2 regions of the Caballeronia sp. GAWG2-1 genome follow, and region 1 is predicted to be linked to the other one. Evidence: riboswitches for the same ligand, from Rfam matches in the RefSeq annotation. Region 1 holds a riboswitch; the other holds the start of a gene.
What was found. A riboswitch is a leader RNA that binds a small molecule or an ion and turns the genes downstream of it on or off. The one in region 1 is predicted to bind manganese.
Positions count from the first base shown of each region.

Region 1 (7,630 bases):
AAAGCTGGCTTATCTGCCGGCGTATGCGCCTTTCAAGCCCTCGGAACATGCGCCGGCGCTCAACGCGTTGCCCGCGCTCACCAACGGCCACATCACTTTCGGCAGCTTCAACCGCTTCAACAAACTGCGTCCGCGCACCATCGCGCTGTGGTCGGAACTGCTGCGCGCGGTGCCGGATGCGCGCATGTTGATCGCAGGCGTGCCGCGCGACAACAGCCACACGATTCTGATCGATTGGTTCGAGAAGGAAGGAATCGATGTGAGCCGGCTCGAGTTTCGTCAGCGCTCGTCGCTCGTGCGCTATCTCGCGCATCACCTCGACGCCGATATCGCGCTCGACACGTTCCCTTACGCGGGCGGCGTCACCACCATGCAGGCGCTGTGGATGGGCGTGCCCACGCTCACCTTGCCCGGCGAACTGATCGCGAGCCGAGGCAGCACGTCGGTGCTTTCCAACACGGGCCTCGGTGACTTCGTGGCTCGCGACCGCGCGGACTTCGTCGCGAAGGGCATCGAATGGGCGGGCCGGGTCGAAGAACTCGCGCAGATCCGCGCCGGCATGCGCGAGCGCTGCCTGCAGTCGCCGGGGTTCCAGCCCGACACGGTGGCCCGCGCGCTCTCCGCCAGCATGCGCCAGATGTGGCAGCGCTGGTGCGCCGGCAAGGCTGCGGCCACGTTCGACGTCTGAAGCGAATTTTTAACGAAAGAAGTCGCTCCGTCTGCCGTTAAAGCTCTCAGACGGGGCATTCAAAAACCGCGAGCATCGGCAGCAGAGCCCCGCTGGGCAAGCTTTAGCACGGATTTCCAGGTATTTATCAGGCAAATCGAAACGAGCACTAAAGTTTGCCTAGCACGGGCCGAAAACCTAAACAAGCGGCCAAACAAACAAACGACGGACGCTTCCGCCAAACGATGGCGTTATCAACTCAGATAAATGCGCCAGGCCTCATCGGAGAAACAAAATGATCGGTATCAATAGCAACATCAACTCGCTGGTCGCTCAGCAAAACCTGAACGGCACGCAAAGCGCACTGTCGTCGGCAATCACGCGTCTTTCGTCGGGCAAGCGCATCAACAGCGCAGCAGACGACGCAGCTGGCCTCGCAATCGCTTCGCGCATGACCTCGCAGATCAACGGCCTGAACCAAGGCGTTTCGAACGCGAACGACGGCGTGTCGATGGTTCAGACGGCTTCGAGCGGTCTGTCGCAGATCACGGACAACCTTCAGCGTATCCGTCAGTTGGCCGTGCAAGCATCGAGCGGCTCGCTGTCGACGGCTGACAAGACCTCGCTGCAACAAGAAGTGACGCAGCGTATCAGCGAAATCAACCGTATCTCGTCGCAAACCACGTTCAACGGCACGAACCTGCTCGACGGCACCGCCGGCAGCAAGACGTTCCAGGTTGGCGCGAACGTCGGCCAGTCGATCACGATCGACCTCGGCTCGGCAGCAAACGTCTCGGCTCTGTCGCTCGGCGGCAGCAACCCGCAGAAGGGCACGGTCATCGGCACGGTCGACGGTCTGAGCCTGGGCGACACGGGTGCATCCGCAGCTTCCACCGCGGCAACGATCACGTCGGTCAACGTCATCGCTGACGGCTCGGGCGGCTACACGTTCACCGACCAGGACAACAAGGCGCTCGGCAGCTCGTTCGCCTCGTCGAACGTGTTCACGGGTCTGTCCGCAGGCAGCACGAGCATCAGCCTGAACAGCACCAACGTTCCTTCGGCAACCGCAGCTCAAACGTCCGAAGTCGGCGCGCTGACCGCGAACAACACGCCGCCGCAAGTGTCGCAAATCGACATCAGCAAGGCGAACGGCGCATCGTCCGCAATCGAGGCAGTCGACAACGCACTGGATGCAGTGAACTCGCTGCAAGCTCAGTTGGGCGCTGTGCAGAACCGCTTCAGCTCGGTTGCCGCTACCCAGACCGCGCAGTCGACCAACCTGTCGTCCGCTCAGTCGCAGATCACCGACGCGAACTTCGCGCAAGAAACCGCGAACCTCTCGAAGGCTCAGGTTCTGCAACAAGCTGGTATCTCGGTTCTGGCGCAAGCGAACTCGATGCCCCAGCAGGTTCTGAAGCTCCTCGGCTAAGCATCGCCGACGCAGTAACCGGCGCGTCTCGATCACGGCGCGCCGGCGACGTACCCAGGGAGGCTTGCCTCCCGATTTGCATTTCCGCCAGAGGCGCCTTCATGACGAATCGCCTGCTGACGGCGCAGTAAAACGCATCTTCAACCGCTCACGGCAAGAAGCCAGAAACGGAGCCATACATGTCCACGGTAGCAACCACTTCGGCATCCACGGTCGATCCGACCAGCGCCGTCCAGCAGGCCGCGCAGTCGATCATCAGTGGCTCGACCAACTCCACGATGGATGTGAACTCGCTCGTCACCGCCATCGTCAACGCGAAGGTCGCCGGACAGACGGATGCGCTGACAGCCAAGCAAACCAAGGACAACACCCAGCTCACCGCGGTCGGCACGCTCAAGTCCGTGCTGTCGCTTTTGCAAAGCTCGGTGAGTTCGCTCGCGGACGGCACGACGCTCGGCGCCTTCACGGCGACCGGCAGCGGCAAGGGTCTGACCGGCACGGCCAGCACCGGCGCGGTCGCGGGCACTTATTCGGTCGCGGTCAGCAACATCGCCACCTCGCAATCGCTTACCTCCACCGCGTTCACCAGCACCGCGCAACTCGGCACGGGCACGATGAAGCTGTCGGTGGGCGGCAAGGACATGTCGATCAGCATCGACTCTTCGAACAACACGCTCGCGGGCATTGCGTCCGCGATCAACAAGGCAAGCGGTAACCCCGGCATCACGGCGGCGGTCGTCAACGGCACCGATGGCGCGCACCTCGTGCTGCGCTCGGCGTCGACGGGCCAGGCCAACGGCATTACCGTGGCGGTCACGCCGAACATGCAGTCCGACGGCACGACGCCCGACGACAACGGTTTGTCCAAACTCAACGTGGCATCGACGTTGAGCGCCGCCACGACAGACTCGAACGGCAATGCGGTTCCGGCGCAGACGGCCATCAGCTCGTCGAACTGGACGCAGACGACGGCCGGCATGGACGCCAACTTCACCATCGCGGGCACGCCTGCCAGCAGCTCGACCAATGCGGTCACGACGGCGCTGTCCGGCGTGACGCTGAATCTCACGTCGGATGCGGTCGGCACGACCCAGACCTTGACCATCGCGCAGGACACGGCCACGCAGAAGACGGCCATCGATGGCTTCGTCACCGCGTACAACAACTTCATCACGACGGCCGCGTCGCTGACTTCGTTCGACTCGACCCAGGCAGCCGGTTCGCAAGGCGGCGCGCTGCTCGGCGACTCGATGATGAACACCATTCGCAACGCCCTTTCCAGCACGATTGCCAAGGGCGTGGGTTCCGGCACGAGCCAGGTGAACCTCGCATCGATCGGCATTACGCTGCAACCGGACGGCACGCTCAAGACCGACGAAGACGCGCTGACCGCAGCATTGTCGAGCAACTCGGGCGCGGTGGCATCGCTCTTCAATTCGAGCACGGGCGTAGCCGCGCAACTGAACAACAGCCTGACCGGATTTCTCGCGACAGGCGGTATCGTCGATACGCGCACGACCGCGCTCACCGCCGATCTTTCGAGCATCACGGACCAGCAAACCGCGCTCGCTTCCTACACGGCGCAATTGACCACGACCTACAACGATCAGTTCACCGCGCTCAACACGCTGATGTCGCAGATGGCGACGCAGGGCAGCTACCTGACCGCGCTCTTCGGCGGCACCAACAGCGCGGGCGCGCTGGCAAGCAACAAGTCGTAAGGAACGATCATGAACCAGCAAGAAATGATTCAACACGCCTGGGCACTGACCGAGGCGATCGAAGCAGCGGTCAACGAAGAAAACTGGGCGCGCGCGGCCGAACTCACAGAGGCGCGCACGCCGCTCCTGATGGCCGTGGAAGCGAATCAGCCGGCTGAATCGCTCGCGACCATTCGCCGGATTCAGGCGAGCATCGAAGCAACGATGGGCCGTGCGAACGCCGCGCAAGCCATGCTGTCGACGGCGTACCGCAAGTCGATGGATCAGGCGAAAGCCGCCGGACGATATCAACAAGCCGCGCGCTTCTAAAGTTTTTCCGGCACGCGCCGATAACCTTAATAAGAACAACGAGAAGAACGCGTCAGACATGACGCGGCGCTTCGCTCTTGATGCCCGCCTCGCGCGGGCATTTTTTATTTGCGTCGCTCGAAGGCTTCAGCGGCCGAGGGTTAAGGTCAGATAAGCCGCGTACAAGATGCCATTGCCAAGCAATGCCCACAACACCACGCCATTGCCGCGCGCGTTGAAGCGCAGCCATGCCGCCGCCGCGAGCGTGATCAGCACGCCGGTCAGCACTTCCACGCGCGGCTCCCACGGCGTCAGCATGATGCCGATGCCCGGCAGCAAGGTGCCCTGAAATACCATCGCGCCTGTGATGTTGCCGAACGCGAGCGTATCTTTTCCGCGTCGCGCCCAAAGAATGCTGTTCACCTTTTCCGGCAGTTCGGTCGCAATCGGAATGATGATGAGCGAGAGCAAGAGCGGCGATATGCCAAGCGCCGCCGACACGCCTTCCACACCGTGGATGAAGCCCTTCGCCCCGCCGACGAGCAGCACGATGCCGATCAGGAACTGCAGCATGATCGACCCGATACCGTTCGGCAAACCCACGCGGGTGATGAAGAGACGCTCGGGCGCTTCCGTGCCGTGTCCGCTTTCGACAAGACTCGCCGATGCCTTGAACGTGGTGATCACGTAGATCACGTATAAGCCGACGAGGCCGACCGCGAACATCGCCCGCACCTGCCACGCATGATGCGGCACGAACATGGCGCCGGCCGCAATCAGGAACGCGACGAGAAAGAAGTTCAGGTCGCGCGTGAAGCCGCTGCGCTCGGGCATGATCCGGCCGCGCAAGCCACGCGATTTGATGACCGCGAGCGTCATCAGGAAAGTGGAAAGCGTCGCGAGCATGAGTGGCGCGCCGAGAATGGCGCCGACACCGATTTCTTCGTTAACCGAACGGCTCGCCGTGCCGCCCAGCAGCGCGATGATCGGCACGGTCGTTTCCGGCAGCGCCGTGCCGACCGCCGCGAACAGCGATCCAGTCACGCCCTCCGATATGCCGAGCCGTTCGCCGAGATGTTCGAGCGCATTGGTGAAGAGTTCCGATGCGATGAGAATGACCGCGAGCATCAACGCGAGTTCGACGAAGAGCATCGTCATGCGGCACCTCGCGGGAAACGATGCAACGCGCATGCGCGAATGAGCGCGCAGCGAGACAGGGATTTTTGTAGTTGTGGGGACACGATGATTCCACGGTCGGACGTTCAGCGAACCACGATGCGCCATGCGCCGTCCGACCAAGAACGACAAAGCGCATCGATGGTCTCGCCAAACCGCCGGATGCGACAGCACCGACCGGTCGAACGCGCCACGGCAGCAAGGCCGAGGATGTTGACGCGTTCTCCTTCGCTGATGGAAGGAAGGCTACTCCCCAAAGACCGGGGCAGTGTAGCCTGAGCCGCCCGGTTCGGCAACCCGCACGGCGCGTTCGAGGCATAAGCGTATGCGCAACGATTCGTTGTCGAGCGGCGAGCGCTTCGCTAACCTAGCCGCGCGGATGCGCTACTTGCTCGCCACACGCGCACAGGGTAAAACCAGCCACAAGAACAATCGTAATGTGACCAGCCGGGTCACGGGAGATCTCATGCGCAACACACTTTTCGCTGCCGCCATCGCCGCGACGTTCGCCGTCGCGCCGCTTATCGCAATGGCCAAGCCGCTCACCATCTGCACAGAATCGAGCCCGGACGGCTTCGATGTCGTGCAGTTCAATTCGCTCGTCACGACCAACGCGTCGGCGGATGTCATCTTCAACACGCTCGTGTCATACGACGAGGCCGCGAAGAAAGTCGCGCCCGCGCTCGCCGAGAAGTGGGAGCTCAGCAGCGACGGTCTCACCTACACGTTCCATCTGCGTCCGAACGTGCAGTTCCAGACCACCGACTACTTCAAGCCAACGCGTCCGCTCAATGCCGACGATGTCGTCTTCACCTTCGAGCGCATGTTGTCGGACAGCAACCCCTGGCACAAGATCGCGGGCGCGAGCGGCTTTCCGCATGCGCAATCGATGGGTCTCGTGAAGCTCATCAAGGCCGTGACCAAGGTCGATGACAAAACGGTGAAGTTCGAACTCAACGAGCAGAACGCGACCTTCGTGCCGATCCTCACGATGGGCTTCGCATCGATCTACTCGGCGGAATATGCGGACAAGCTGCTGAAAGCGAACCAGCAAGTCGATCTGAACAGCAAGCCTGTCGGCACCGGTCCGTTCGTGCTCAAGAGTTATACGAAAGACGCGGTGATCCGTTATGACGTGAATCAGAGCTACTGGGGGCCGAAGCCTAAAATCGATCGCCTGATTTATGCCATCACGCCGGACGCCGCCGTGCGCGCGCAGAAGATCAAGGCGGGCGAATGTCAGATCGCGTTGTCGCCGAAGCCGCAGGACGTGCTCGACGCGAAGAAGGACAAGTCGCTGAAGGTTAGCGAGACGCCCGCATTCATGACCGCGTTCGTCGCGCTGAACACGCAGAAGAAGCCGCTCGATAACCCGAAGGTGCGGCAGGCGTTGAACATGGCGTTCGACCGCACCACCTATACGAAGACGGTGTTCGAAAACACGGGAACGCCCGCTGTGAACCCGTATCCGCCGAACACGTGGAGCTATGACAAGAACATCGCGGCGTACAAGTATTCGCCCGATGCCGCGAAGAAACTGCTCGCGGATGCAGGCTTGCCCAATGGCTTCGAAACGACCATCTGGGTGCGTCCGAACGGCAGTGTGCTGAACCCGAATCCGAAAGCTGGCGCCGAACTGCTGCAGGCGGATCTCGCGAAGATCGGCGTGAAGGCGCAGGTGAAGATTATCGAGTGGGGCGAACTCATCAAGGAAGCCAAGCAGGGCCAGCACGACATGCTCTTCATGGGCTGGGCCGGCGATAACGGCGATCCGGACAACTACCTCTCGCCGCTTTTCAGTTGCAATGCGGTGAAGTCGGGCATCAACTTCGCGCGCTTCTGCGACCCGCAACTCGATAAGCTCATCGCGGATGGCAAGGTCACCTCCGACGTCGCGAAACGCACGAAGGCTTATGTGGACGCGCAGAAGATCATCCACGATCAGGCGCTGTGGATTCCGCTCGTTTATCCGACTGCGGCGGCAATCACGCGTGCCAACGTCAGCGGCTATAACGTGAGTCCGTTCGGGCGGCAGAACTTCGGGGCTGTGTTGGTGCAGTAACGAGTTCTAAGCGGGCGAGTACCGGATCACCCCGTCCTCGCCCGTCTCGCGCGTAAGCGTGCCATCCAGCCACAACAAGTTCAGATGCGCGAGCGCTTCGCCAAGTGCGAAGGTCATCTGATGGATATCGAGCTTGCGCTTGAACATGATCGGCACGATATCTCCCGCGCTGCACGGACGCTGCGTGCACGCCTCGACCACTTCCGCAAGCCGCGCGCGATGATGGTCCCGCAACTGACCGATACGCGTGAGCACGCCGCGAAACGGCTTGCCATGCGAAGGCA
Region 1 is NZ_JALQDD010000002.1:86,114-93,743, reverse strand. It holds gene NCR98_RS00805 (tetratricopeptide repeat protein) at 1-688, shown strand, start outside; gene NCR98_RS00800 (flagellin) at 963-2,099, shown strand; gene fliD (flagellar filament capping protein FliD) at 2,279-3,820, shown strand; gene NCR98_RS00790 (flagellar protein FliT) at 3,830-4,129, shown strand; gene NCR98_RS00785 (sodium:calcium antiporter) at 4,256-5,266, opposite strand; yybP-ykoY riboswitch at 5,398-5,551, opposite strand; gene NCR98_RS00780 (ABC transporter substrate-binding protein) at 5,751-7,346, shown strand; gene NCR98_RS00775 (MBL fold metallo-hydrolase) at 7,353-7,630, opposite strand, start outside.

Region 2 (7,630 bases), on a different contig from region 1:
AGCGGCTCGACGTGGACGACAGCGGCCAGCGCCTCTTCGTCAATGGCGACCCGACGCGGCTCGTGCAAGCGCTCAATAACCTGCTCAACAACGCGGCGAAATTCAGTCCGCCCGAGTCGACCATCCGGCTGGAAATCGGTCCACGCGGCGGCGCGGCGCTTCTGCGCGTGACGGATCAGGGTCGCGGCATTTCCGCCGATGCGCTCGCCTCCGTGTTCGATCTTTTCGTGCAGGAGCATGCGCCGGGCGCGCATCCGGATGAAGGCGGGCTTGGCATCGGCCTCACGCTGGTTCGAGCGATCGCCGAATTGCATGGCGGCCACGTCGAGGCGAAGAGCGGCGGCACTGGCAAGGGCAGTGCGTTCAGTTTGTGGCTGCCGCTCGCGCAACCGCCCACGCAGGGCATCATGCCGCCTTCCGCGCCGAATGCGGTGGCGAGCCGTCAGCTCGACGTGCTCGTTGTCGACGACAATCGCGACTCAGCCGACAGCATGACCTTGCTCGTCGATATGCTCGGTCACGCGGCGCGCGCGGCGTATGACGGCCCGGAAGCGCTAGCATCGTTCGGGACGACGCGTCCGCAAGTCGTGCTGCTCGATCTATCGATGCCGGGCATGACGGGCTTCGACGTCATTCGTCAGATGCGCGATGAAGGCAAGCGTGTGATCGTCGCCGCAATGACGGGTCTTGGTTCCGACGAAGACATGGCGCGCACGCGGGCGGCCGGGTTCGACGCACATTTGGTCAAGCCGGTGGATTTGCCTGAGCTGGAGCGCGTGTTGGCGATGGCGGGGAAGTGAAGGTGTGCGGGCGGTTGGCGTTGGGCATCCTGCGGGCCTATGCCAAGCGTTGAGCCGTCGGCGTCAAGTCGCGACCGCCTGCGCCGCCTCGCGGACCACTTTTTCCGCTGATCCACGCGCTTTAGACAAGCGCAACGTGCGCGCTCAATCAATCGGCGCGACAATGCGTCATCGCTGACCCGCGCGCACTCATCGCCATGACTTCTTTCGCAACGCTTACGAATCTCTGGCAACTCGCCGGCCTTCCCGACGATGCCCTCCACCTCGTCGATCTACCCGGACACGACCCGGTGTTTCCGTCATCGTTCGCCGTGGGCGAAGCGGCGCAATCGACCATCGCGGCGGCAGCGCTCGCGGCCTCCGAGCTGGCTCATGCGCGCGGCGTCGACCGCCAGCGCGTGAGCGTCGACATGACGCACGCGGCCGTCGAATGCACCGACTGGTTCACGGTCGATGGCGCCGAACCCGAGACCTGGGGCGAGTTCTCGGGCCTCTACCGCACGGCCGATGGCTACGTGCGCATACACGCAAACTTCGAGCATCATCAGGATGGCGCGTTGCGCGTGCTGGGTCTCGACCCGCACAGCGCCACGCGCGCCGATGCCGAACGCGCGCTGCTCGAATGGCGCGCGAACGATTACGAAACCGCGTGCGCCGAACGCGGCCTCGTCGTGACGATGCTGCGCAGCTTCGAAGAATGGGATGCGACGCCGCAAGCCAAAGCCATCGCCGCGCAGCCGTTGCTGAAAATCACGCGTATCGGCGACGCCGCGCCTCTCGCGCTGCCCGCGCTCGACAATGACGCGCGCCCGCTGACCGATATCCGCGTGCTGGACGTCACGCGCATCCTTGCCGGTCCCACGGGCGGTCGAGCGCTCGCCTCGTTCGGCGCGGACGTGATGCTCGTGAATTCGCCGCATCTGCCGAACATTCCCGCTATCGCCGAGACGAGTCGCGGCAAGCGCTCCGCGCATCTCGACCTGCACACGGAGGACGGTCGCGCGACGCTGTGGCGGCTGATCGATGACGCGCATGTCTTCTCGCAAGGCTATCGGCCGGGCGGGATCGCCGAGCTTGGCTTCGGGCCCGAGGCGCTGGTGGCGCGGCGGCCGGGCATCGTGTACGTGTCCTTGTCGGCTTATGGCACGGAAGGTCCGTGGGCGGATCGGCGTGGCTTCGATTCGCTCGTGCAGACCGCGATAGGCTTCAACGCCGCCGAAGGCGAAGCGCAGGGCGATGGCAAACCGCGAGCGCTGCCCATGCAGATGCTCGACATGGCGAGCGGCTTTCTGATGGCATTCGGCGCGGCCGCCGCGCTATGGAAGCAACAAACGGAAGGCGGTAGCTGGCACGTGGAGGTTTCGCTCGCACAGACGGGACACTGGCTGCGCGGGCTTGGACGTATCGACGGAGGGTTGAAGACGGCGCGGCCGGACATCGCCGCATACACCGAGGAAAGCAAATCGGGTTTCGGCATGCTGCGCGCGGTCACGCCGAGCGCGCGCTTCGAGCGCACGCCGGCGGGTTACGCGAGGCCATCGGTGCCGCCGGGAACGGATGAGGCGAAGTGGTGAGTTCGTGGCTTGGGCGGCGCTTTCTAACGCGACACGCAGAACTTCGCATCAACTCAAGTAACCCAGATGCTCCGCAAGGATCACGCTGCCCACGCCGATGAGAATCAGCCCGCCCAAGATCTCCGCGCGCTTGCCGATAGTCGCGCCGACCAGCCGTCCGACCATCACGCCGATGGTCACCATGAGCATGGTTGCGAAGCCGATGGTCGCGGCGGTCGAGAAGATATCGACGTCGATGAACGCGAGGCCCGCGCCGACCGCCATCGCGTCGATGCTGGTGGCAAAGCCCGTGACGGCGAGCACCCAGAAGGAATGTGAATTGGGCTTCTCTTCTTCGTGAGCCGATTTGCTTAAGCCTTCGCGGATCATGCGCGCGCCGAGCACGAAAAGCAGGCCGAAAGCGATCCAGTGGTCCCACGCGGTGACGTATTGCGCGGCGGCGCGGCCGAGCGCCCAGCCGGCGAGCGGTGTGAGCGCCTCGATTACGCCGAAGATGACTCCCGCCTTGAGCGCCTCGCCGATGCGCGGTTTATGCAGGCTCGCGCCTTTGCCCACGGCGGCGGCGAAGGCGTCGGTGGACATGGCGAAAGCAAGGAATACGGTGGAAGCGAGGTTCATCGAGTAGCGCTCTGGTCTGGTCGGGCAAGCACAAGGACAGAAGGCGCGCCCGACCGGAAGCGCATTCTGTCGATGGTCTTGCCAACCTGTGACGGCTGCCCATGCCACGGTCGAAAGACCGAGCGTGTTGACATGGACGCTTTCCCGGGCGGGAAAGCCGGCTACTCCCCAACGAAGAAATGCGAGCTTAACACGACAGATCACCCGATCCGGACCATTGGGTTAAAGTGGGTTGCAACGCCGCATCCCTAACGCTCAGGAGGCACCATGGAGGCAGAACACATCACCCAGTCAGAAGCCCGCGCGGCCGTCGAGCGTCTTTACGCCGCCTTCGCGCAAAAGGACGTGAACCTGCTGCGCCAAGCCGTGACGTCGGACTGGGAATATCTGCCTGAGCCGGCCGGCTTCAAAGCCGGTCCCGACCAGATGATTCCCATCTTCGCGGAGATGGCGGCTGCGCTGCCTGACATGCGCATCGAGATTCTAGACATGCTCACGCAGGACAATCGCGTCGGCGTGCGCGCGGAAGTGAGCGGTACGCAGTCCGGTCCGTTGATGGGCATCGCGGCGACATCGAAGCCGGTTCGATTTGCCATTCACTCGTTCCATGAGATACGCGATGACCGTGTGTCGAAGACGTGGCATCTGGAAGACTGGTTGAGCGTGTTTCGGCAAATTGGCGAAGTGCCGCGCGGTATTGGATCGGATGCGTAATTCGAGAACGCGCGAAGTCGATTGAAACGAGAAAAGTCTGAAGCGTACGTCGTTTATCTTTCTTTCCAACACGTCGTGGGCGGCGCGTCGCGAATTTTCAATTTTCAAATGCGCCGCGCATTGCCCGCTGACTATTCAGCTTTAATTTTTCCGACCAAATAAATCTCGCAACACGCTTCCTTCTGAAGCCTGAATCGCTGTCGCCATTAAGATTACATCCTCCGCTCTTCGATTATCTCGCAAAGATAAGCGCGGCTCGTGAAAGTGACGCGATTAAGTCTTGATTATCCCGTCTGTCACCGTCTATATTTCTCGACGCACCGCGCCATTTCCATCGGCAAAAGACGCGGCCCCGCTTGCGCTTCGCGTTATCAGCATCGCGCTATTCACCTGTCTTCGCGTCCGCGAATGAATTTAATTTTCCGCGACATAAGCGAGCACACGTCATCGGCTTGTTTTGGATTATGCAAATCGCTCATCGCTTAATTAGTTTTTGCAGAAACACAAAACCGGTTTTGCCTGCGATCTTTTCAGCAAGTCTGTTATTAACCGCTTGCGGTGGTTCGGACAGCGCTAACGTGCCATCGAGCGTCGATAATTCACGCTATCGTCATCACGCCGCGTCCGCCGCCATAAATCCCGTCGCCAGCGATTTATTCTACGGAATGAACGGTCACAACAGTTATGGCGATGTCTATTATCTCGCTGGCGCCGCTAGACAATTAGCGCAGCTTCAGGATCTCGGCATCAAACTGTATCGCAACGAGGTGTATAGCAAATCAACCGCCATGCGTCTCGCCAATGTAGCCAACGCGCTGGCCGCCGGTGGGGTGACGGTGTACCCGGTGATCTTGATGGGCATCGATTTTGCCGATGAAGACTCCGCGTATCAATCGGCCTATGCGCTCGCGCGCGACGTCGTGAGTGTGCAGCGTTACGCCTACTACGAAGTGACCAACGAACTCGGCTCGGCAACGGTCGCCGGATGGGTGGACGGCGTGCGGCCCACGGACTTCGACAACCAAAAGTTCCAGATTGCGCGTGGCGTCATCCGAGGCATGATCGCCGGCATCAAGTCGATGGACCCGTCGGGCAAGATCGTCATGGGCGGCAATGCGTGGATGCAGTACGGCTTCGTGACGATGCTCGCGAACGGCACACAGCCGGACGGTTCGGGCGGGCATCCCATCGTGACGTGGGACATCACGGCATGGCACTGGTACTCCGACCAGGGCAACATCGAGCACGCGTGCGGCGGCACGGGTTGCTACAACGTCATCGGCGCGCTTGCCCGGTTCGGCAAGCCGGTATGGATCAATGAAATGGGCGTGCGGCCCGACTTCGGCACCGATCAGCAAGCGGCCGCCTTCCTTGCCAACGACATGCTCGGCGGCCTGAGAGCGATCGCGGTGCGCTACGACATCGAATCCTTGCAGATCTACCAGCTCTACGACGATCCGCCTGGCGGCGAAGGACCTTACGGTGTGATCCTCGACGACGGCCAGACGCCCAAGCCCGCCTACGCCGCCGTGAAGCAATTCATCGCCACCAATCCGCGTCCATGACAAGCATCACCGCAAACCGAACACGCCCACGCCGTTGCGCGTCCCCACATAGACCTTGCCGTTCGCGATCATCGGCGTAATGAACTTGTTGCCCTGCCCGAACTGATCGCGCGCGCCCGCCGCCTGATTGCTGTTGTAAAGCTCGCGCGCGAGATTGCTGGCGTCGTAGGCGTGCAGCACGGCGATGGTGCCATTCTCCACCGCCCACACGATGCCGTTCGCCGCGCCGTTCGCAGACACGCTCGGCGTGGCGCCCGGCGAGCCGAAACTGTTCGCGGTCTGGCTCGTCGGCGTCGTGGACAAGGCGGCGTTCGCGATGCCGAACGCCTTGATGCTGTCGCCAATCGAGCCGAAATAAACGGTGTTGTTGAAGTACGCGGGCATGGCGAACATCGGGCCGCGAATCTGCCCGACGATCTCCTGATAGATGTGATCCGCATTCGAATCGAACTTACCCATCGCGTCGCGATTGACCACGTAGATCGTCGATGTCTTGCCCGCGCCGAGCGCGAGATGATGCGTCGTGCCGCCCGCATCGACGAGATCGGGCAATACGAGCGCGCCGCCCGAACCCAGATCTTCATCGGCTGCCGATTCGTTCACCGTGTTCGACGGCTGGAAATAATCGGTGACGGCGAGGGCGGGCGAAGTCCCGAGTTTCAGAAAGCCGTTGCCGAAATTGCCATGAATCGGCATGCCGTTGCCGTCGAGCGTGGCGTCGAAAGTGCCGTTGGCATCGAGGAAATAGATTGACGTGCCGTCCGACGCGAGGCCCGCGCCGCTCATCCAGATCGCGCCCATCTGGCCGTTCGGCGTGAGATTGAGCACGTTTGCCTGCTGCAGCGTGCTGGCGTTATAGCCGATCACCCAACCGGTGTACGGCATGATGTCGCAATGCGATGTCCACGCGGTATAGACCACGCCGTTTTGCAGCAACAGCGAAGCGCGCTCGGCGTACTGGCCGGGATCGAAGCTCACGCGGCCATTCGCGCTGCCCGCGCCCGTGCCGGGATACGACGCGGCAATTTCGGTCGGACCGTTGAAAAGTTCCGCACCTGTCGTGATGTCGAGCGCGTGAATGCGCTGGTGATACTTGCCCGACGTGTCTTTCGACATGCCGACCACGTAGATCGCGCCATTCGGGCCGCGCGTGCGGTCGATGACCGGCGTCGCCGTAATGCCGATAGTCGGCGTGATCTGGCCGCAGCCATGGTCGTCGCTCGGTGTTTCGCCTGCGCCTAACGTCGACGATTTCCACAGGATCGCGCCGGTGTCGGCGTCGAACGCGTAGACACTGGCGTTTTCGGTGGCGACGTAGAGCACGTTGTGCGTGCCGCCCGCGATTGCCACGCTCGTCAGGAAGAGCGGTTCCGCGTCCACGGGTCCGTCCGCCGCAAGCACGTTGAGCTTGCCGAAGGTCGTCGAATTGACGTTCGCGGGCGTGAGCTTCGTTTCCGCGAGTTGCTGGCCCGTGCGGCCGATGTCGTTGTGATAGGTCGCAACGTCCATCGGATGGGCGACAGGGGCAACGACGGTGCCCCCGCCCGCTCCGCCCGAAGACCCCGAAGACCCCGAAGCGCCGGATGCGTCCGATGCGCCTGAAGGGCTCGAAGCGCCCGCGGGACTCGACGCGCCTGACGGAGTCGACGCCGCTGACGGACTTGAAGCCGTCGAAGGATTCGACGCCGGCGCGCTGCTGCCTGCCGCCGGAGTCGAACTGGAACCGCCTCCCCCGCTGCATCCGCCAATGATGGCCGACACGATTACTGCGCTACACAGCCACGGCAACGCGCCGGCACGGCTCGAGCGATCCCCTTTCATACATCCTCCCTTCTGGAAGAACGGCGTAATCAGTCGGTTTTGCCCTGCATTGGAGCAATTTGGATTCCACTTCCATCACATGCGGCCTATGCCCTTCAGCTTGCACGCAAACCACACTTTTGGAAATATCGAAAGCAACTTGTTGCACTGCGTCATAACATGCTAATATAGGGTTATTACCTAGTTAGTTACCCTAGGTCGTTCATTTTCAAGGGAGTTTAGTCATGGCCGTCATCGCCGTTACCTCAAGTTCGTTTGTTTTCGCCATTGCCAAGACCGTGCGCGCCGCTTTTCTGGACGCGCTCAAGACACGCGCGAAAGTCAGCAAGCTCATGGCCGATGCCTATCGGCGCGCGGCTTGAGTCGCTCTACTCGCGGCGGCGATCATGCTGTCGCGCAGGTTGAAAAAGGAACGGCGGGCAATTGCCCGCCGTTCCTTTTTTTCGCTTACCGTTTGCGTTACTGCAGCGTGTAGGCAATCACGTAGTCGCCGGCTTTCGTGCCGAGCGAACCGTGGCCGCCAGCCGTGACCAGCACG
Region 2 is NZ_JALQDD010000040.1:494,824-502,453, reverse strand. It holds gene NCR98_RS29265 (hybrid sensor histidine kinase/response regulator) at 1-800, shown strand, start outside; gene NCR98_RS29260 (CoA transferase) at 998-2,374, shown strand; gene mntP (manganese efflux pump MntP) at 2,423-2,992, opposite strand; yybP-ykoY riboswitch at 3,007-3,174, opposite strand; gene NCR98_RS29250 (ester cyclase) at 3,260-3,706, shown strand; gene NCR98_RS29245 (glycoside hydrolase family protein) at 4,372-5,271, shown strand; gene NCR98_RS29240 (PQQ-binding-like beta-propeller repeat protein) at 5,278-6,780, opposite strand; gene NCR98_RS29235 (hypothetical protein) at 7,317-7,454, shown strand; gene NCR98_RS29230 (glucose/quinate/shikimate family membrane-bound PQQ-dependent dehydrogenase) at 7,552-7,630, opposite strand, start outside.
Region 2: linked by a shared signal. The riboswitch ahead of mntP (manganese efflux pump MntP) and the one ahead of NCR98_RS00785 (sodium:calcium antiporter) in region 1 are both predicted to bind manganese.